DNA from 3 places in the Sphingomonas sp. NFX23 genome. Region 3 is predicted to be linked to each of the others. Evidence: predicted binding sites of a transcription regulator. Region 3 holds the regulator's gene; each other region holds the start of a gene.
What was found. The regulator LexA, encoded in region 3, represses DNA repair genes until DNA is damaged. The targets are predictions, from matches to a motif close to GTTCCNCNCTTGTTCT.
Positions count from the first base shown of each region.

Region 1 (7,110 bases), on a different contig from region 3:
GCTCCAGTCCGCCTCGGGAACCTCCGCACTGCTCCGCCAGGCCAGGAAATCGGCCAGCAAAAGCGGCATGGCGGACGGTGCCACGACCGGCGCAGCGGGTGCAACGGCCGGTACGACAAGCGGCTCAGGTGCCGCAAACCAGTCGCGCGGGACGTCGTCGACCAGCGTGTCGACGCCAGCCTCGTGCCACCAGTCGAGCGCGCTCGCCGCTGTATTTCGCCAGTCGATGGTTTGGTCCGCCCCCACGGAGTAACCTATGCTGCACGGTTGACGTGGCGGTCAACTCAGGCAATCGCCATAATGGACAAGACGGTGCCCGCCCGAGCCCGAACGAAGGGTGGGGCGCAATGCTGAGGCAAGAGGGGACATCCCCCGGGAGACGATGATGACGACACGTGAATCGATGCCGTACGACGTGGTGATCGTCGGCGCTGGCCCGGCCGGTCTCTCGGCGGCGATCCGCCTGAAACAGCTGGCGGCCGAGAAGGACGCCGAGATCAGCGTCTGCGTGCTCGAAAAGGGCTCCGAAGTAGGCGCGCACATCCTGTCGGGCGCGGTCATCGATCCCAAGTCTCTCGACGAACTGCTGCCGAACTGGCGCGAGGACGGCTGCCCGCTCGCCGAGGTGCCGGTGACCGAGAACCATCACTGGATCCTGACCAAGACGAAGAAGAGCGAGATGCCGCACTTCGTCACGCCCTCGTTCATGCACAACAAGGGCACCTATACCGGCTCGCTCGGCAACCTCTGCCGCTGGCTCGCGGGCAAGGCGGAGGAGCTAGGCGTCGAGATCTTCCCGGGGTTCGCCGCGGCGGAAATCCTGTTCAACGACGACGGCTCGGTCAAGGGCGTCGCGACCGGCGACATGGGCGTCGCGCGCGATGGCACGCACAAGGGCGACTACACGCCCGGCCTCGAACTCCACGCCAAATACACCTTCTTCTCGGAAGGCTGCCGCGGGCACCTCACCAAGGAACTGATCCGCAATTTCGCGCTCGACAAGGACAGCGATCCGCAGGTCTACGGCCTCGGCATCAAGGAGCTGTGGGACATCGATCCCGAACTCCACGTCCCCGGCCGCGTCATCCATACGCAGGGCTGGCCGCTGTCCGAGACCGACGGCTCGAACGGCGGCGGCTGGATCTATCACCAGGCGAACGGCCAGGTCTCGATCGGCTTCGTCACGTGGCTGAACTATACCAACCCGTATCTCTCGCCGTTCAGCGAGATGCAGCGCTGGAAGACGCATCCCGAGATCGCCGCGCTGCTGAAGGGCGCCAAGCGGGTCAGCTACGGCGCGCGTGCGATCAGCGATGGCGGGCTCCAGTCGATCCCCAAGCTCGTGATGCCCGGCGCCGCGCTCATCGGCGACAGCGCCGGCTTCCTCAACGTGCCGCGGATCAAGGGCACGCATACCGCGATGAAGTCCGGCATGATGGCCGCCGAGGCCGCGGTCGAGGCGATCGTCTCGCAGCGTGGCCATGACGAGCTCGCCGCCTATCCCGAGGCGTTCGAGAAGTCGTGGGTCAAGAAGGAGCTGTCGGTCGTCCGCAACGTCGCGCCGCTGGTCAAGAAGTTCGGCGACCTGGTCGGTTCGGGGCTCGCCGGCATCACGATGTGGGCCGAGCATCTGGGGATCAAGATGCCCTTCACGATGCACCACCACCCCGACAACGAAAGCCTGTGGCGCAAGGATCTGGTCAAGCCGATCGTCTATCCGAAGGCCGATGGCGTCCTCACCTTCGATCGCCTCTCGTCGGTGTTCGTCTCGAACACCAACCACGAGGAGGACCAGCCGGTCCACCTGACGCTCAAGGACGCGAGCGTGCCGATCGAATACAACCTGCCGATGTACGACGAGCCCGCGCAACGCTATTGCCCGGCCGGCGTTTACGAAGTCGTCGGCGAGGACACGGCCGATCCGAAGTTCGTCATCAACGCGCAGAACTGCGTCCACTGCAAGACCTGCGACATCAAAGACCCCACCCAGAACATCAACTGGGTCGTACCCGAGGGCGGCGGAGGCCCCAATTATCCCAACATGTAAGCGTCTGTTTATCGCACTCGGTCTCGCCGCGGCGGCGCCCGCCACGGCGGCGCCGGCCGACCTTTCCGCCTATCTGAAGGCCCGCGCCGCCGATGCTGCCGGCGAGACGGGCCTGGCCGCCGCCAGCTACGCTAGGGTGCTGGCGGCATCGCCCGACGATCCCGTCGTCGCGATCCGCGCCTATCGCGAGGCGCTGGAGGCCGGCGACGTGCCGCTCGCGACCCGCGCCGTCGCGGTGCTGAACAAGGCCGGCGTAGCCCCCGCCGACGCCGCGCTGATCCCGCTCTCCGACTCTGCACGACGGGGCGATGCGAAGGCCGCGAGCGCTGCGATCTCCACGTTGTCGAGCGGTCCCCTCGTGGTCCTGGCACCCTCGCTCTATGCGTGGGTCGCACATGCCGAGGGCCGCGACCCCGAACCCTCGCTAGCGACCGCTGCGAAGGACCCCGTCGCCAACCGCTTCGCCACCGAAACGCGTGCGCTGATCGCCGCGGCACCGCGCAGGCAAACGCTGTCGATCGGCGTCTCGCGCCTGCTCGCCCGCCTCGCCAGCGACCTCAGCGCAGGCGAACCCTCGCCACTCTCGATCGCACTGACCCAGGCAGCACTCCGCGCCGACCCGAGTTACGACGCGGCGCGCGTCCTCCTCGCCGATGCGCTCGCCCGCAACAAGCTGGTCGACCGCGCGCTGGTCGTCCTCGACGCCATCGATGCAAAGAGCCCTTCCTCCCCGGCCGCCGCCGCCGAACGCATCGACATCCTCGCCACCGCCGACCGCAACGGCGAAGCGCTTGCCGCCGCCAAGAACCGCGTCGACCAGAAGGGGTCTGAGCCCGCCGACTGGCAACGCTACGCCGACCTGTTGCTGACCACCGGCAACCCCGCCGAAGCCGCGACCTGGTACCAGCGCATCATCGCTACCGACGGAGCGAAGGGTGGCAGCTGGGGCAACTGGCTGCAATATGGCGGCGCGCTCGACCAGGCCGGCCGCTGGCCCGAAGCGCGCGATGCGCTCGAAAAAGCCGTCGCCCGCGGCCCCGCGCAACCGCTCGCGCTCAACTATCTAGGCTTCGCGCAAGTCGAGCACGGCGACGACATCCCCGCCTCGATCAAGCTGCTGGAACGCGCCAGCCGGATCGACCCGACCAACGCCTCGATCACCGACTCGCTGGGCTGGGCCTATCACCTCTCCGGCAACACCACGCGCGCTCTCCCGCTGCTCGAAACCGCTGCGCAGGCCGAACCCACCAACGCCGAAATCGCCGACCACCTTGGCGACGCCTATTGGAGCACCGGCCGAAACTACGAAGCGCGCTACGCCTGGCGCGCCGCCTTGCTGACTGCCGAACCCGCAGACACGCCGCGCATAACCGCCAAGATCGCCAACGGCCTCCCGCCAAAAGCCCGCCGCTAGAACCGCTCTCCCGCTGGGAGAGGGAAGGGCCTCGCAGGCGTGGGAAGGGTGAGGGCAAGGTGAGCTTACGCCGAAGGGGCCGTTTCGCGAGATCACCACTAATTCCGAGCACCCGCGGAAGTGATCGTGACAACGCCAGCAACTAGCGAGGTGTGCGGCATCCCCTCCCGTCACCCTGACGAAAGTCAGGATCCAGAGCCAAGCACGGCACCAATCGTTACCCTGGATCCTGACTTTCGTCAGGATGACGCGCTTAAACCCGCAGACATCACGCGTATTACGCTAAGCTGCGCTAGACCCCTTCGCCGCCAAACCCCGAGACCCCCAATGCCCGCCATCATCGAACCCGCCCCCGCCAAGATCAACCTGGCCCTCCACGTCCGCTGCCGCCGCCCCGACGGCTACCACGACCTCGAAACGCTCTTCGCCTTCGCCACCGACGGCGACCTGATCACGGTAGCACCCGCCCAAACCAACAGCCTCACCATAACCGGCCCCTTCGCCGCAGCACTCCTCCCCGCCCAAAACACCACCCCGATCCCCAACACCACCCCGGCGAAGGCCGGGGCCCAATTGGAGTCGGACAATGACGAAGCACCGCACTCGTCCAGCGCCACTACAGGCGCCGCCCCCTGGCAAGGCAACCTCGTAACCGCCGCAGCGGACGCCTTCACCACCGCCTTCGCCCCAAACGCCCACCACGCCATAACCCTTGAAAAGCACCTCCCCATCGCCTCAGGCATAGGCGGAGGCTCAGCCGACGCCGCCGCCACGCTCCGCGCGCTGGCCCGCCTCCACGGCATAGCCCGAACCGACCCCCGCCTCCACGAAATCGCCGCAAAGCTCGGCGCAGACGTCCCCGCCTGCCTCGCCAACCGCACCACGCTAGGCACCGGCAAAGGCGACACCCTCACCACCCTCGAAGGCCTGTCCGGCACCCCCCTCCTGCTCGTAAACCCAGGTGTCGCGGTCTCCACCGCCGCCGTCTTCAAGACCTGGGACGGCCACGACCGAGGCCCGATCCCCGAAGGCAATCTTCTCGACCGTGCAAAAGCCGGCCGCAACGACCTAGAACCCCCCGCGCTGACCCTCGCTCCCGTGATCGCCGAAGTCCGCACGCTCCTCGACGCAGCCCAAGGCACCCTCCTGTCGAGAATGTCCGGCTCCGGCGCCACCTGCTTCGCCCTGTTCGAAACCCCCGAAGCCAGAGACACCGCCGCCACCGCCGCCCAAGCCAAAGACTGGTGGATCCTCGCGACAAAGCTCGCCTGATTGATCGTCGCCAAAATGCAGGCATCTGACGGTCGACCACGTCAATTGGCACGACCCGTCATCCTGACGAAAGTCAGGATCCAGGGCGGCAAACGAAACCGCTGGTCACAACCAGTTCTCGACACCATCAACGAGTCGATCGCCGCCAAGCCCGCGCTCGAACAACCAGGACCGTTCTCGACCAAACTCCGCCCGGCGTATTTCGCAACCCCGACGTGTTCGGCACTTATTCCTTCGAACATGTGTAAGTCCGCAGTCGTACGGCACCACGCCCTCGCCTTGTTCTCCCGCGAAGGCGGGAGCCCAGTCTGGATCCCCGCCTTCGCGGGGAGACATGTCTTACTTACGCGCAAGGGACAGCCGCCGCCGTGTTCAGAGGCCAGCGCTCCGCGTACTCAATGGTCGACGAGCGCGGAACGGCGCATGCTCACCAAGCCCCGCATGACTAGGCTTGGCAACCACCCGCGGGCGTTACCAAACGTACACCTTTTTCCGGATTACCTATCGTTCCCCACTTGTTCCAAAAGAACAAAGAGAATACATGGTGTTTGACGCGTTGAATGGCACGCGCGCTTGCTTTAGCGATGGGAGCATATTCGATGGCCGCTAATCTGAAAGTGATCGACACCGGCATGGCAACCGCAACCAACGACCGGCAGAAGGCGCTCGACGCCGCGCTCGCGCAGATCGACCGCGCCTTCGGCAAGGGCTCGGCAATGCGCCTGGGCTCCAAGGAAACCATGCAGGTCGAGGTCATCTCGACCGGCTCGCTCGGGCTCGACATCGCGCTCGGCGTCGGCGGCCTGCCGCGCGGCCGCGTGATCGAGATCTACGGTCCGGAAAGCTCGGGCAAGACCACGCTCGCGCTCCACGTGATCGCCGAAGCGCAGAAGGGCGGCGGCACCGCGGCGTTCGTCGATGCCGAGCACGCGCTCGACCCGGTCTATGCCAAGAAGCTCGGCGTCAACATCGACGAGCTGATTGTGTCGCAGCCCGACACCGGCGAGCAGGCACTCGAGATCGTCGACACGCTGGTCCGTTCGAACGCGATCGACGTGCTCGTCGTTGATTCGGTCGCAGCGCTAGTGCCGCGTGCTGAAATCGAAGGCGAGATGGGCGACAGCCATGTCGGCCTCCAGGCCCGCCTGATGTCGCAGTCGCTGCGGAAACTGACCGGCTCGATCAGCCGCTCGCGCTGCATGGTGATCTTCATCAACCAGCTTCGCATGAAGATCGGTGTCATGTACGGCAACCCGGAGACGACGACCGGCGGCAACGCGCTGAAGTTCTACGCCTCGGTCCGCCTCGACATCCGCCGCATCGGCGCGATCAAGGCAGGCGAAGAGGTCACGGGCAACCAGACCCGCGTGAAGGTCGTCAAGAACAAGGTCGCGCCGCCGTTCAAGCAGGTCGAGTTCGACATCATGTACGGACAGGGCGTCTCCAAGCTCGGCGAGATTCTCGATCTCGGCGTGAAGGCGGGCCTCGTCGAGAAGTCGGGCGCGTGGTTCAGCTACGACAGCGTGCGCCTCGGTCAGGGTCGCGAGAACTCGAAGACCTTCCTCAAGGACAACCCCGAAACCGCCGACCGCCTCGAAAAGCAGATCCGCGCGCGCACCGACAAGGTCGCCGAGGAAATGATGGCCGGCCCCGAAGAAGGCGACGACGCGTAACCCTACTTTCCCTCTCCCTCAGGGGAGAGGGACCCGTTGCCTCCGCAATGGGAGGGTGAGGGCACGCGGGACGTAGTGTCCAGTGCTTGGCTCATGGTGGCCAAGCATGTGCACGGCGGACGGTTCAGACGCGTAGCGAACTGAAACCGTGCCAACCTATCCCTAACACCACCCCGGCGAAGGCCGGGGCCCAGTTGGCATGATGCAGCAATAGAGGCCCGCGCCAGGCCAAGCTCGTTCGAGTCGGCAACTCACATTCGACGTCGAGCCTGCTTCCCCTTGTTCTTATGCTTCCCTGTTCTCACGCGAAGGCGGCAGCCCAGTCTGGATTCCCGTGTTCGCGGGAAACAACGCTAATGATGTCAGTATGCTCGCCTACATCGGACCGCAAAACACCGCGTCACAAATACCGCGCCAGCGTCTGCACTTTGTGCACTTCGGACCCAATGTACCGATTATGTGAGGCCCTCTAGACCGTCCAATCGTCCCCCCGCCCGAGTATGAAACGGATCACCGAATGACCACCGCCTACGACTGGACCGGCAGAATAGGCGACGTCTGGGCAGAGGAATGGCGCCGAACCGACCGCAGCTTCACCAACCTGACCCCGCATTTGAACGCAGCGATCCTTTCCGCCGCCACCCCCCAAACACGCAAGGTCATCGACATAGGCTGCGGCGCCGGCGCGACCTCATTAGCCACCG
Region 1 covers NZ_JAGEKH010000003.1:249,213-256,322, reverse strand. Annotated here, with positions in the region: gene J4O76_RS08860 (uracil-DNA glycosylase) at 1-246, opposite strand, end outside; gene J4O76_RS08855 (electron transfer flavoprotein-ubiquinone oxidoreductase) at 386-2,047, shown strand; gene J4O76_RS08850 (tetratricopeptide repeat protein) at 2,184-3,461, shown strand; gene J4O76_RS08845 (4-(cytidine 5'-diphospho)-2-C-methyl-D-erythritol kinase) at 3,789-4,733, shown strand; gene recA (recombinase RecA) at 5,333-6,406, shown strand; gene J4O76_RS08835 (class I SAM-dependent methyltransferase) at 6,924-7,110, shown strand, end outside.
Region 1: a site for LexA is predicted at 5,240-5,255, ahead of recA (recombinase RecA). Genes of this name have one in related genera too.

Region 2 (7,110 bases), on a different contig from region 3:
ACGCGCCGTCGCCCCGGCTTATGTCGCGCAGATAATACCGCGAGGGGGCGCACCACGATGCACGTCGATACCAAATCCACACCAGCAGCCGGAGGCGATGCCAGCCACGGCTACGACGCGCCCGACCTGCGCGTGTTCGTGTTCGCGCTGTTCTTCATCTTCGGCGGCATCACCTCGCTGAACGACATCATCATCCCCAAGATGAAGGAGCTCTTCACGCTCGACCATGCGACCGCGATGCTGGTCCAGTCGGCGTTCTTCCTCGCCTATGCACTGTTCTCGATCCCCGCCGCAGCGATCGTGCGGAAAGCGGGCTACATGCGGACCGCGTCGATCGGCCTCGTGACGATGACCGCGGGTTGCCTGTTGTTCATCCCCGCCGCAGGGCAGGCGAGCTTCGGCATGTTCCTGTTCGCTCTGTTCGTGCTCGGCGCAGGGATCACCGTCGTGCAGGTCGTCGCCAACCCGCTGATCTCGGCGCTCGGCCATCCCAAATCCGCATCGAGCCGGCTGACCTTCGCGCAGGCGTTCAACTCGCTCGGCACCACGATCTTCCCGTATGTCGGCTCCGCGCTGATCCTCGGCGGGCTGGCGACGGTCGACTCCTCGACGCTCACCGGCGCCGCGCTCGACGCCTACCGGACCGAGTCTTCGCGGACCGTTGTGCACACCTATATCGGCCTCGCGATCGCGCTGCTGATCGTCGCCGCGGTCGTGTGGACCCGCCGCAACCGGCTCAACGAGGAGCAGGACCAGACCGGCAGCATCTTCCACGCGTTCACGCTGCTCAAGCGCCCGCGCTTCGCGATGGGGACGGCGTGCATCTTCCTGTACGTCGGCGCCGAAGTCGCGATCGGCTCGCTGATCGTCAACTATCTGATGCAGCCGAGCGTGATGAGCCTGAGCGACGTCGCGGCGGGCAAGCACGTGCCGTTCTATTGGGGCGGCGCACTGGTCGGCCGGTTCATCGGTGCGTACGTGCTGAACAAGGTGTCGCCGGGCAAGGTCCTGGCAGGTGTGGCGACGGGCACGCTGGCGCTGATCCTGATCTCGGCGAACACCGAGGGTGCAGTGTCGGGCTGGGCGCTGCTGGCGATCGGCCTGATGAACGCAGTGATGTTCCCGACGATCTTCTCGCTGGCCTCCGAAGGTCTCGGCAAGCGCGCGGCGGAAGGCTCGGGCGTGATCGCTACGGCGATCGTCGGCGGCGCGATCGTCCCGTATCTGACGGGCATGCTGGCGGACAAGTCGGGCAGCCTGCACTTCGCGTTGCTGCTCCCGGCGATCTGCTACGCGCTGATCCTCGCGTACGGGTTGTATGCCCGGAAGCCGGTGGTCGAAGCGGCCTACTAAGCGTGTTCCCCCGCCTTCGCGGGGACACATGCTTAGTCGGTAGACCCAAGCATCGGCGCCGCCCGTCCGGTTGCCAGATCCGCATCCGAAAACCGGATCGGCGTACGCAGTCCGGGAACCGTCGACCCATCCGGCCGCGCGACGTCGATCGCCATCCCCCGCGCGACAACCTGCGGATCGTCGAAAGCCTGCGCCACCGTATTGATCGGCCCGGCCGGCACCCCGACCGCCTCCAACCGCGCCAGCAACTCGAGCTTAGGCACCAGAGACGTCGCCGCCTCGATCCCAGCGAATAAGATGTCCTTGAACGCCAACCTTCCGGCATTGGTCGCGAACCGCGGATCGTCGCGCATCTCGGGCAAGCCCATCGCGTCGCAGAACCGCCGGAACTGCCCGTCATTCCCGACCGCCAGGATGAACCACCCATCCGCGCACGGAAACACCGCATACGGACACACATTCATATGCGCATTCCCGACCCGCGTCGGCGACACGCCGCTCGCAAACCAGTTCATCGCCTGGTTCGCCAGCACCCCGGTCATCGTATCGAGCAACGCCATGTCGATCTGCTGACCCCGGCCGGTCCGCTCGCGCATCGCCAGCGCCGCCTGGATCGCGATCACGGAATACAGCCCGGTCATGATGTCGGCGAACGCGACGCCGATCTTCTGCGGCGCGCTGTCCGGCTCGCCGGTCAGGTCCATGATCCCGCTCATGCCCTGCACGATGAAGTCGTAGCCCGCGCGCGGCGCGTAGGGGCCGTCCTGCCCGAACCCGGTGATTGAGCAATAGACAAGGCGCGGGTTGATCGCAGAGAGCGCGGCGTAGTCGAGCCCGTATTTCGCAAGCCCGCCGACCTTGAAATTCTCGATCACGACATCGGCATCGGCGATCAACTCGCGCACGACAGCCTGTCCTTCAGGCGTGGTAAAGTCAGCCACGACCGATCGCTTGCCGCGATTGGCGGCGTGGAAATAGGCGGCATCACGCGTGCCGTCGGGGTTGTCGATAAACGGCGGACCCCAAGTGCGCGTGTCGTCGCCGGCCGGGCTCTCGACCTTGACGACGTCGGCCCCGAGATCGGCGAGGACTTGCCCCGCCCACGGGCCTGCGAGAATCCGCGCGAGTTCGACGACCTTGAGACCGGCAAGGGGGGAGGGTTTGCGTTCCTCCGTCATAACACCACCCCGACGAAGGCCGGGGCCCAATTGGAAAGGTCGAAGTAACAGCGCACTGCATCAGCCAATGCGCGTTCCCCAATTGGGCCCCGGCCTTCGCCGGGGTGGTAGGACGTAGGGGTTGAACTCAAAACGCAGCAATACCCGTGATCGCCCGGCCCAAGATCAAAGCATGAACATCATGCGCACCCTCATACGTGTTGACCGTTTCCAGGTTCATCAGGTGGCGCATCACCTGATACTCCCCCGAAATCCCGTTCCCGCCATGCATGTCCCGGCTCATCCGCGCAATATCGAGCGCCTTGCCGACGTTGTTGCGCTTGACGATCGAGACCATCTCGGGCGCGAACCGGCCCTCGTCCATCAGCCGCCCGACGCGCAACGACGCCTGCAACCCGAGCGCGATCTCGGTCTCCATGTCCGCCAGCTTCTTCTGGAAAAGCTGACGCCCCGCCAGCGGCGTCCCGAACTGGTTTCGGTCCAGCCCGTACTGCCGCGCCGCATGGAAACAGAACTCCGCCGCGCCCAGTGCACCCCAGGAAATCCCGTAGCGCGCACGGTTGAGGCAGCCGAACGGCCCCTTCAACCCCTGCACGTCGGGCAGCAGCGCGTCGTCGCCGACCTCGACCTCGTCCATCATCACCATGCCCGTGATCGACGCGCGCAACGAGAGCTTGCCCTCGATCTTGGGCGTCTCCAGCCCCTTCATCCCGCGCTCCAGGATGAAGCCGCGGATGCCGCCGCCATGCTCGTCGGACTTCGCCCAGATCACGAACACGTCGGCGATCGGCGAATTCGAGATCCACGTCTTCGCACCCGAGATCACATAGCCGTTGGCCGTCTTCTTTGCGCGCGTCGTCATTCCGCCAGGATCCGACCCCGCATCGGGCTCGGTCAGCCCGAAGCAGCCGATCCACTCGCCGGTCGCGAGCTTGGGCAGGTATTTGCGCTTCTGCTCTTCGGACCCGAACGCATTGATCGGGTACATAACCAGGCTCGACTGCACCGACATCATCGAGCGATACCCCGAGTCGATCCGCTCCACCTCGCGCGCGACCAGCCCGTACGCGACATAGGACGCGCCGACGCCGCCATATTCCTCGGGGATGGTCGGCCCCAGCAACCCGAGCGCACCCATTTCGCGGAAAATCGCGGGATCGGTATGCTCGTGCTGGAACGCGTCGATGATCCGCGGCGCGAGCTTGTCGTCGGCATAGGCCTTCGCGCTGTCGCGGATCATTCGCTCGTCCTCGCTCAGCTGATCGTCGAGCAGGAACGGATCCGCCCAGTCGAACTTGCCCATCCCGGCCATATGAATCTCCTTCGTTGACCGCCGACTTCGTGGTTCGGCCAGCGAAAGTCCACCCCTGTCGAGACGTTTACGCGTCGATCAGCGTCAGCACCGTGATCGTCACATGCTCGCGGTCGCCGATCGACTCGATGCGGTCGACCACCAGATCGGCGACGATATGCCCGCGCATCGCGAACTCCGCTTCGAACAACGCGTCGATCCAGTCTCGAAGACCGGGTACGGGCACCGCCGCGACTGTCAACCGATGCAGCGTGCCGACGAACGTAGCGCTCGCCCAAGGCGTGCACGCGATCGACTCGACGTGCATCGTCAGGCCTGTCGCCGCCGCATGGCCGCGAAGCGCACGGATAAGCAGCGTGCCCGCATCGGGGCCACGGATCGCGTCCATCCTCACGATCCGTGCCGTTCTATGAAGGTCTCGATCCGCGCCACCATCGGCGCACGCGGCTGGCGGCCGAGTCGGAGATCGTGGACCAGCCGCGGATCGCCGACCGCCAACCGGCCGAACTTCGATGTCGGCATGCCGGTCTGCCGCAGATATCGGTCGATCTTGATGAGAACGGACATGGTCGCTCCTTCCTGTTCTGGGCCCCGAGTCCCTGGCCGAGCCTTGTTTGCGTTCTTGATCTGTTCCGGCAAATCCTACTTGTCTAGGAAAATTCCTACGCTACGGTTCGGGCGTGGCTAGAACCGTGTCCGATCCCGATCCAAGAACCGCGCTGGCAACGCTGGCCGCTGCGCGTGGCGACAGTCTGGCGGCGCTGTCGGCGATGCTGGGGCGCAACGCGGCGTACCTTCAGCAATATGTCCGGCGTGGATCGCCGCGGGTGCTCGGCGAACGCGACCGTCGATTGCTGTCGGAATATCTGGGGGTGAGCGAGGTAACGCTGGGCGCACCCGCCGACGGGCCGGCAGGGTTTCGCATCCGCAAGCTCGGCGTCGCGGCGTCGGCGGGGCCGGGCGCGCTGGTCGATGGCGAGATCGTGCTCGGCACCGACACGCTGGACCCCGGCCTCGCGCGGAAACTCGGGTTAAGGGACGGGCGGGCGGCGATCATCCGCGTGCGCGGCAATTCGATGGAGCCGGGATTGTTCGATGGCGATCACATCGTGGTCGACACCGCCGACCGTACGCCGCGCGCGAAGGGCGGCGTGTATGTCATCCGGATCGACGACGCGGTGATGGTGAAGCGCGTGGCCTCGGTACGCGGTGCGCTAGTGGCGACGAGTGATAATCCGGCGGCGGCGGCTGTGCCGGACGGAGCGATCGCCGTCATCGGCCGCGTAGTCTGGCAAATGCGCGAGCCACGATAAGGGTGACGGTCGATGCTCTGATCCTCCCCCGCTAGGGGGAGGTGGCACCGAAGGTGACGGAGGGGGAGGGCACGGCACGGACCGTATCTCATGCCGCCCCCTCCGTCAGGCTGACGCCTGCCACCTCCACCTGGCGGGGGAGGATCGTTTACGATGGCGTTCTGCGACCTGGACTAAGTGCGACCGTCAGCGCCCCTGCAGCTTGCTCAGGATGGTCATCGACTGTTCCGAGCCCGACTGCGGGACGATCTCACCAGTCCGGTCAATGATCGAGTCCCAATGTGCCGCGACACCCTCCACCGACAGGTCGTCGCCGGTCAGCAACTTACCCTGCGTCAGCGTCACGTACGCCGCCTGGAAAACACCGGCGCCGGCCCCGACGATCATGTTGGTAGGCGCGTCCTCCGACACGAGGAACACCGCGGCGGGCGCGACCTTGTCGGGTGAGAAGGCCTTGAACGCTTCCTCGGGGAAGATGTCCTGCGTCATCCGCGTGCCCGCGGTCGGCGCGATCGTGTTGACCTTGATGTTGTTCTTGGCGCCCTCGATCGCGAGCGTCTTGGTCAAGCCGGCGAGACCCAGCTTGGCGGCGCCGTAGTTCGCCTGGCCGAAATTGCCGAAGAGACCGGTCGACGACGCGGTCATCAGGATGCGGCCGTAATTCTGGGCACGCATCGTGTCCCACACTGCCTTCGTGGCGTTGGCCGAGCCGTTGAGGTGGACGTCGACGACGAACTTGAAGTCGGCGGGCTCCATCTTGGCGAAGCTCTTGTCGCGCAGCACGCCGGCGTTGTTGATGAGGATGTGGACGCCGCCCCATTTCTCGGAGGCGCGGGCGACCATTTCGACCATCTGGTCGTAGTCGATGACGCTGCCGCCGTTCGACATCGCCTCGCCGCCGGCCGATTCGATTTCCTCGACGACCTTCAGCGCGGCGTCGGAATGTCCGGTGCCGTCGCGGGACGCACCGAGATCATTGACGACGACTTTCGCGCCGCGGCGAGCGAGCTCGAGCGCATATTCGCGCCCCAAGCCGCCACCCGCACCGGTCACGATGGCAACCCGGCCGTCAAAGCGAATAGACATGGAAAAGGCGCTCCTCTCTTATCGTTGGAGCGCCTTTCCTAGAACGTAAAGCTAGCCGTGCAAGCGGCGGATAGATCCGCCACCTACGCAGACGTCAGTTACTTGCCGCCGCGGTTGCGGCAGCCGTCCTTGACCGTCTTCGAGCACACCGGATACGTCGCCGGTGCTGGCGTCGGCGGCGTTACCGTCGGCTGGCCGAACGTCACGCGACCCGCGCCAGGCGCCATCGGTGCGCCTGCCATTGGTGCGGCGGGTGCCGCTGCCGGATCGGCAGGAGCGGCCATCGCCTGATCCGCCGGTGCAGCAGGCGCTGCGGGGTCGGCAGGGGCAGCCTGATCGGCCGGTGCCGTCTGCATCGCGGGATCGGCCGGCGCAGTCTGCGCGGCGGGGTCTGCCGGCGGCGTCGTCTGGGCGATCACGGGCGACGCGAGAAGAGCGGCAGCGGCGAGAAGGATGGACTTCATGTGAATCTCCTAAATGGGTGCACCATTTTGGTAGCGCGACGTCTGAACGCACTAAGTCGCGCTTGGGTCCTTCGTTTCGCATCCGATTCCATTCGCCCCATCGCGGGACAGAGTCGTTATCCGCCCGTATCGAGCGAATAACCCGCCGAACGGACGGTGCGGATAATGTCCGGCCGCTCGCCGACGTTGATCGCCTTGCGCAGCCGCCGGATGTGCACGTCGACCGTCCGGCTCTCGATATCCGAGTCGTGGCCCCACACCGCATCGAGCAGCCGCTCGCGCGAGAACACCCAGCCCGGATGCTCGAGGAAATGCTTGAGCAGCCGGAACTCGGTCGGTCCGAGCGACACGACTTCGCCCGAGCGACGCACCTTGTGGCCGACGGTATCCATCTCGATGTCGGC
Region 2 covers NZ_JAGEKH010000003.1:285,818-292,927, reverse strand. Annotated here, with positions in the region: gene J4O76_RS09045 (sugar MFS transporter) at 58-1,353, shown strand; gene J4O76_RS09040 (CaiB/BaiF CoA transferase family protein) at 1,386-2,531, opposite strand; gene J4O76_RS09035 (acyl-CoA dehydrogenase) at 2,659-3,843, opposite strand; gene J4O76_RS09030 (hypothetical protein) at 3,911-4,231, opposite strand; gene J4O76_RS09025 (hypothetical protein) at 4,234-4,410, opposite strand; gene J4O76_RS09020 (S24 family peptidase) at 4,524-5,156, shown strand; gene J4O76_RS09015 (SDR family NAD(P)-dependent oxidoreductase) at 5,343-6,242, opposite strand; gene J4O76_RS09010 (hypothetical protein) at 6,341-6,706, opposite strand; gene phoB (phosphate regulon transcriptional regulator PhoB) at 6,823-7,110, opposite strand, start outside.
Region 2: a site for LexA is predicted at 4,457-4,472, ahead of J4O76_RS09020 (S24 family peptidase). Genes of this name have one in related genera too.

Region 3 (7,110 bases):
GTCAACCGCCGCGTCCGCGTCGCCGTCGCCGCCACCGGCGACGAACTCGTCCCCCCCGGCTCGACCACCGACGGCGTCGCGCTTCCCGAATCGAACGGGATTATGCTCGCCGCGATGCTCGCCGACATGCCCGTCGACATCATCGACCTCGGCATACTCCCCGACAATCTCGAGATCCTCCGCGAAGCCTTCGCCAGCGTCGAGGCAGACCTGCTAGTCACTACCGGCGGCGCGTCGGTCGGCGACCACGACCTCGTCCGCCCGGCAATCGAAGCCGCCGGCGGCACCATCGACTTCTGGCGGATCGCCCTGCGCCCCGGCAAGCCGATGATGGCCGGCCGGATCGGCGAGATGATGGTACTCGGCCTCCCCGGCAATCCGGTCTCCGCGTTCGTCACCGCGACGTTGTTCGTCAAACCCGTCGTCGCGCACATGGCCGGCGCTAGAGACCCGCTCCCCCAGTCGACCCACGCGCTGCTCGGCGAAGACCTGCCCGCCAACAACGCCCGCACCGACTATCTCCGCGCCGAACTGCGCGACGGGAAAGCCTATGCCTCGACGATACAGGACAGTTCGATGCTGCTGACACTCGCCCGCTCGACCTGCCTCATCGTCCGCCCCGGCAACGCTCCCGTCGCGAGGACCGGCGAATCGGCCGAAATCCTCGTAATCGCGTGATACGGACGCTTGACGGCGTTAGTTATGTTCCATAGAAGTTCCCAGTCTGTTCCGGACGGAGAACCGCCATGCTCACGCGCAAGCAGCACGAACTCGTCTGCTTCATCAACGATCGCCTCAACGAAACCGGCGTCTCGCCGTCGTTCGAGGAGATGAAGGACGCGCTCGACCTCAAATCGAAGTCGGGCGTCCATCGTCTGATCAGCGCGCTCGAGGAGCGCAACTTCATCCGCCGCCTGCCGAACCGCGCGCGCGCGCTCGAAGTGTTGCGCATGCCCGAACGTGCGGAGAAAAAGGCGCCGTCAAAGGCATCGAACGTCAAGGCAGCTCCCGCCGCCGCGACCCCGCAACCGGCCAACGACGTCATCGAGATTCCCCTCCACGGCCGCATCGCTGCCGGCGTCCCGATCGAGGCGTTCGAAGGCAGCACCATGCTAGCCGTCCCCGCCGCGCTGCTCGGCACCGGCGAACACTACGCTCTCGAAGTCTCGGGCGACTCGATGGTCGAAGCGGGCATCCTCGACGGCGACTACGCCCTGATCCGCCGCACCGAAACGGCGAGAGACGGCGAGATCGTCGTTGCGCTGATCGAAGACAGCGAAGCCACCCTCAAATACTTCCGCCGCGAAGGCGCCATGGTCCGCTTAGACCCGGCAAACCGAGCCTACGACCCCCAACGCTACGCCCCCGCCCAGGTCCGCGTCCAAGGCAAACTCTCCGGCATCCTCCGCCGCTACGACTGAGTCGCGGAGACCGACCTGCGTTATCATCGCGCAGGCCGGTCTCTGTTTTAGCTGCTTAGGAAAAGTGCCCGCTCAAGCTGGTGAGCCAAGTCGCTCTCTCCCGCTAGCGACAGCGACCGGTCTGATCGGCAAATTAAGCGATGTACTCGGAGTTGTCCGAGACAGTTCTTCGATATGCCCAAGCAAAGACCGCCAAGCGTCCGGAAGACTCTGTCCCGCTTCGATGCATAAGCGCGACCTCGACTCGAACCCTAAATATCTGTGCCTCCGCGCCTTTGCGCGAACATATCGCCATCTGCCCCCCGCGCAGCCGAAGAATTGGTTCGCGCGGAGACGCGGAGGTGTTGCGTTCGGGGAGGGATGAAGCTGTTCCAATGCCTTCGGTAGTGAGACTGAACAATAGCCAGCCCGATTCATCCATCGTATCAAAATTCTCCGCGGCTCCGCGTCTCCGCGTGAACAAATTCTTCGCACTGCGATCGCAGGTGATGACGGATGATTTTGTTCACGCGAAGGCGCAAAGGCGCGAAGATGTGGTGCTTAGATTGGCGTCTATTTGTCTTCGCAGACCACGGAAAAACCGACGTCGGCTCATCGTTCATGAAGGTGTGAAGGTCTCCCGAATCGCATCACCTTCGCAACTGTGCGCCTTCACGTGAACATTTCTACTTTTGACGGCCTCGGCTGGCACGAAACGCCGGCGCAGTACCGTGAAACCGGTCATAGCGCGGCCTGAACGAATGCGCGGTGCGTTCGAGGAGAGGCGGATCGCGCCAAGGGTGACGATCACCTGCGTTCAGGATGGTCACGACTGTCCCGCTCCCCAAGGTCAGCGCGACGCCCCCCGTACGCCGGAGTACACGACGATCCAGTTTCAACCACCGCGGTACACACCGTCTCGGCAGACCGCGTTCGCTGACGACAATATCGGCGCCCTGACAGGCGGCGATGAACTCAGCAATCGGAACCATATAGGCGCTGCGCGTCGCAAGTATCCGCCACATCTGCCCACGCGCGGCGATATCGGTGACGCACAGATCGCGGCTGCACCGGGCATCGGGTTGGTCCGCGAGCAGGAGCGGCTCGCCGTCCACCCCGCCATTCTCGGCGAGCATGTCGCGCGTATAGTCGCCTGCCCGGTCACGCAGCATTGCCAGCCCCGCCGCGGTTCGTACCGCGACGTGGCGACCGTCTCCCGTCACCAGAACGTCAGGCGCTGGCGTGGTCAGCGCCCAGATCGCGCCGACCATGAGCGGCAGAATACCCAACCGACGCCACCAAGTCCGCCACAGCGCGATCCAAATCCCCCCGACAATCATGAGCACGAACGCCGCCGTCGGCATCGCGGGCAACGACCGCACCGAGCCGGGAGCGCTGGCCACGATATGCGCGAGCCACAGCAGCGCATCGAGCGAGCGCTGGACCAGCCACCAGATCGGCGCGCCGAAGCCGCCCGCATCGAGCAGCAGCGCCAGCGCCTCCAGCGGCATCACGACGAACGTGGTCAACGGGATCGCGACGATGTTGGCGAACGCGCCGTACAGCCCCGCCTTGTGGAAATGATAGACCGCGATCGGCATCAGTGCGAATTCGACCAGCAGCCCCGTGAGCAGCAGCGATGCGACACCCCGCGCCAGCTTGCGTCCCCGCCCTTCGTCATGCGGGCCGAAGAACGCGCGGATCACCGGATGTTCGTGCAGCGCCATGATCGCGGTGATCGCCGCGAACGAGAGTTGGAAGCTCGGCCCCGCCGCCGATTCGGGCAGGACCAGCATGACACACGCCGCCCCCGCCGCGACCAGCCTCAAGGTCATCGCCTCGCGTCCCATCGCCAGCGCGGCCAGCACGAGCAAGGCGGCCACGCAGGATCGGATCGTGGGGACCTGGCTGCCGGTCAGCAACGTATAGCCGATCGCCGCCGCCGCACCCGCCAGCGCGGCGATCAACGGCAGGCGCCCATGCAGCGCCAGCCACGGACTGAGCGCCAGCAGCCGCAACACGATCAGCATCGTCGCCGCCACGGCTGCGGTGATATGCAACCCGCTGACCGACAACAGATGCGCGAGCCCCGCCCGGCGCATCGCCTCCGAATCGTCCTCGCTGATCGCACCGACGTCACCCGTTGCTAGGGCGGCGGCGATGCCGCCTGCGCTGCCGTCCAGCCGCGAAACGATGTGGTGCGACAGCGCGACGCGTATGCCCGCGCCCGATTCGCTCGGCGTCGTTACGACCACCGGTGCGAAACCGCGTCCGGTCGCGCCAATTCCGCCGAACCACGCGACCCGGGCAAAGTCGTAGGCGCCCGGCACCGCTGGCAAAGGTGGCGGCATCAGGCGGGCGCGCAAATGCACGACTGCCCCGGTCCCGAGCAGCTTGGGCGCATCGGCCTCCGCGAGGTTGACGCGGACTCGGTATGGCAAGGCAACCGGCTGCCCATCAGTCTCCACACCTTTACCAAGTGGGAGAACCGTCAGCCGCACCAGTTTGCGCGCTACCAGCGGCTCGATCGCCTCCACCTTGGCCGAAAAGCTCGCGATCGTCGGGCCGCCCAACACCGGTCGTGCCACCGATTCCGACCGAGCCCAGATCAACCCAAGACCGAGCCCCGCCGTCAGCAGACCAATCGCCAGCGAGCGCGCCGCACGCCCGCCCTGCCCCACGGCCAGACAAGTCAGCCCACTCGCCACCAGCAGCAGCACCGCCACGCACCACGCCGGCGGGTCCGGCAAAGCGAACCACAACGCGATCCCGCTCCCCAGCATCACCGGCAGCCACAGCACCAACTGGTCGCGCTCCGCCTCCAGCCAGCGCTCGACCGCCAGGCCCCCGCGCTCCACGGCAAGCTCGACGACGGCCCCCCATCGCGGCACGCCCATTTGTCGCCGCCAAGGACGCATGCTAGGGGCGGCGACGGCTGTCATGGCCATCGTTTCTCCATCGTTTCATCAGTCTGGGAGCACCCGCGGTTGGGCGCAATATCTGATACGGGCACCGCCAATTCGGCCGCACCCGTGGTTACCCGTTTCGCTCCGTCGCCGACGGGGTTCCTGCATCTTGGCGGCGCGCGCACAGCGCTGTTCAACTGGCTGTTCGCAAAGGCGAACGGGGGTAAATTCCTGCTGCGGATCGAAGATACCGACCGGGTCCGCTCGACCCAGCCGGCGATCGACGCGATCATCGACGGGATGCGCTGGCTCGGGCTCGACTGGGACGGCGACGTCGTCATGCAGTTCGCGGGCGCCGAGCGCCACGCACAGGTTGCGCACGAGATGGTGGCAAATGGGCATGCCTATCGCTGCTACATGACCAACGACGAGATTGCCGCGATGCGCGCCGAGGCACAGGCCGCGAAGAAGCCGCTGCGCATCCGCAGCCCGTGGCGTGATCGCCCGGAAAGCGAAGCGCCGAGCCTTCCCCATGTCGTCCGCCTGCGCGCGCCGCAGGAAGGCGCCGTCACGATCGAGGACCGCGTGCAAGGCGCCGTCACGGTCAAGAACGAAGAGATCGACGACCTCGTCCTGCTCCGCTCCGACGGCACGCCGACCTACATGCTCGCGGTCGTCGTCGACGATCACGACATGGGCGTCACGCACGTCATCCGCGGCGACGATCATCTCAACAACGCGTTCCGCCAGTTGCCGATCTACCGCGCGATGGGCTGGCCCGAGCCGATCTATGCGCACATCCCGCTGATCCACGGCCCCGACGGCGCCAAGCTGTCGAAGCGTCACGGCGCAGTCGGCATCGAAGCGTACCGCGACGAGATGGGTATCCTGCCCGAGGCGTTCGACAATTACCTGCTCCGGCTCGGCTGGGGTCACGGCGACGACGAGATCATCAGCCGCGAACAGGCAGTCGAGTGGTTCGATCTGTCGGGCGTCGGCAAGTCGCCCTCGCGCTTCGACCTGAAGAAGCTCGAGAATCTCAATGGCCACTACATCCGCGAAGCCGACGACGCGCGGCTGGCACAGCTCGCCGCCGATCGCCTTGGCCACGACCTGCCGACCGGCGGACTCGATCTTCTGACTCGCGCAATGCCCGTCCTGAAGCCGCGTGCCGCAAACCTGAATGAGTTGGCCGAAGGGTCGAATTTCTTGTTCAGCCAACGGCCCTTGGCGATGGACGACGCCGCGGCGAGCCTTTTGCAGGGTGAAGCGAGTGCGATTTTGGTCAATGCCCATGCCGAACTTGACGCGCTCGCCACGTGGGATACGGAGGCGCTCGAAGGCGCGGTACGGCGCGTGGCCGAAGCGTGGGGCGTCAAGCTCGGCCAGGTTGCACAGCCGCTTCGCGCCGCGCTGACGGGACGCAAGACGTCGCCGGGGATCTTCGATGTGCTCGACCTGCTCGGGCGCGACGAGAGCCTGGGACGGATCGCCGACCGGATGGCTAGCTGATAAGATTTCGAGGAAGGATACAAGCATGAGCGAGACCGCAACCCTCAAGGTCGACGGCAAGGATTTCGAGTATCCGGTGATGTCCGGTACGGTCGGACCCGATGTCATCGATATCCGCAAGCTGTACGCGCAGACGGACAATTTCACCTATGATCCGGGGTTTACCTCGACGGCGTCGTGCCAGTCGAAGCTGACCTATATCGATGGTGACGCGGGCACGCTGCTGCACCGCGGCTACACGATCGGCGAGCTGGCCGAGCAGTCGAACTTCATGGAAGTCGCCTATCTGCTGCTAAATGGCGAACTGCCGAGCGAAGACGAGCTAGCGAACTTCTCGAACACGATCACGCGCCACACGATGGTGCACGAGCAGCTCGCGCAGTTCTTCCGTGGCTTCCGCCGCGACGCGCATCCGATGGCGATCCTGTGCGGCGTCGTCGGCGCGCTGTCGGCGTTCTATCACGATTCGACCGACATCCACGATCCGGCGCAGCGCGTCATCGCGTCGCATCGCCTGATCGCCAAGATGCCGACGATCGCCGCGATGGCGTACAAGTACAGCGTCGGCCAGCCGTTCGTCTATCCGGACAACACGCTGAGCTACACCGGCAATTTCCTAAAGATGACGTTTGGTGTCCCTGCCGAGAAGTACGTCGTGAACCCGATCGTCGAAAAGGCGATGGACCGCATCTTCATCCTGCACGCCGATCACGAGCAGAACGCGTCGACCTCGACCGTCCGTCTCGCCGGTTCGTCGGGCGCCAACCCGTTCGCGTGCATTGCGGCCGGCATCGCCTGCCTGTGGGGCCCCGCGCATGGCGGCGCGAACGAAGCCGCGCTCAACATGCTGCATGAGATCGGCACCGTCGACCGCATCCCCGAGTACATCGCCCGCGCCAAGGACAAGAACGATCCGTTCCGCCTGATGGGCTTCGGTCACCGCGTCTACAAGAACTACGATCCGCGCGCGGCCGTCATGCAGACGACCGTCAAGGAAGTGCTCGGCGAGCTGGGCGTCACCGACCCCGTGTTCGACGTCGCGATCGAGCTCGAGCGTCTCGCGCTCAGCGATCCGTACTTCATCGAGAAGAAGCTGTTCCCGAACGTCGATTTCTACTCGGGCGTGATCCTCTCGGCGATCGGCTTCCCGACGTCGATGTTCACCGTCCTCTTCGCGCTCGCCCGTACCGTCGGCTGGGTCGCGCAGTGGAACGAGATGATCACCGATCCCGACCAGAAGATCGGCCGCCCGCGCCAGCTGTACAGCGGCCCGACCGCGCGCGACTACGTCC
Region 3 covers NZ_JAGEKH010000004.1:106,698-113,807, reverse strand. Annotated here, with positions in the region: gene glp (gephyrin-like molybdotransferase Glp) at 1-678, shown strand, start outside; gene lexA (transcriptional repressor LexA) at 747-1,421, shown strand; gene J4O76_RS11525 (ComEC/Rec2 family competence protein) at 2,087-4,297, opposite strand; gene gltX (glutamate--tRNA ligase) at 4,388-5,818, shown strand; gene J4O76_RS11515 (citrate synthase) at 5,844-7,110, shown strand, end outside.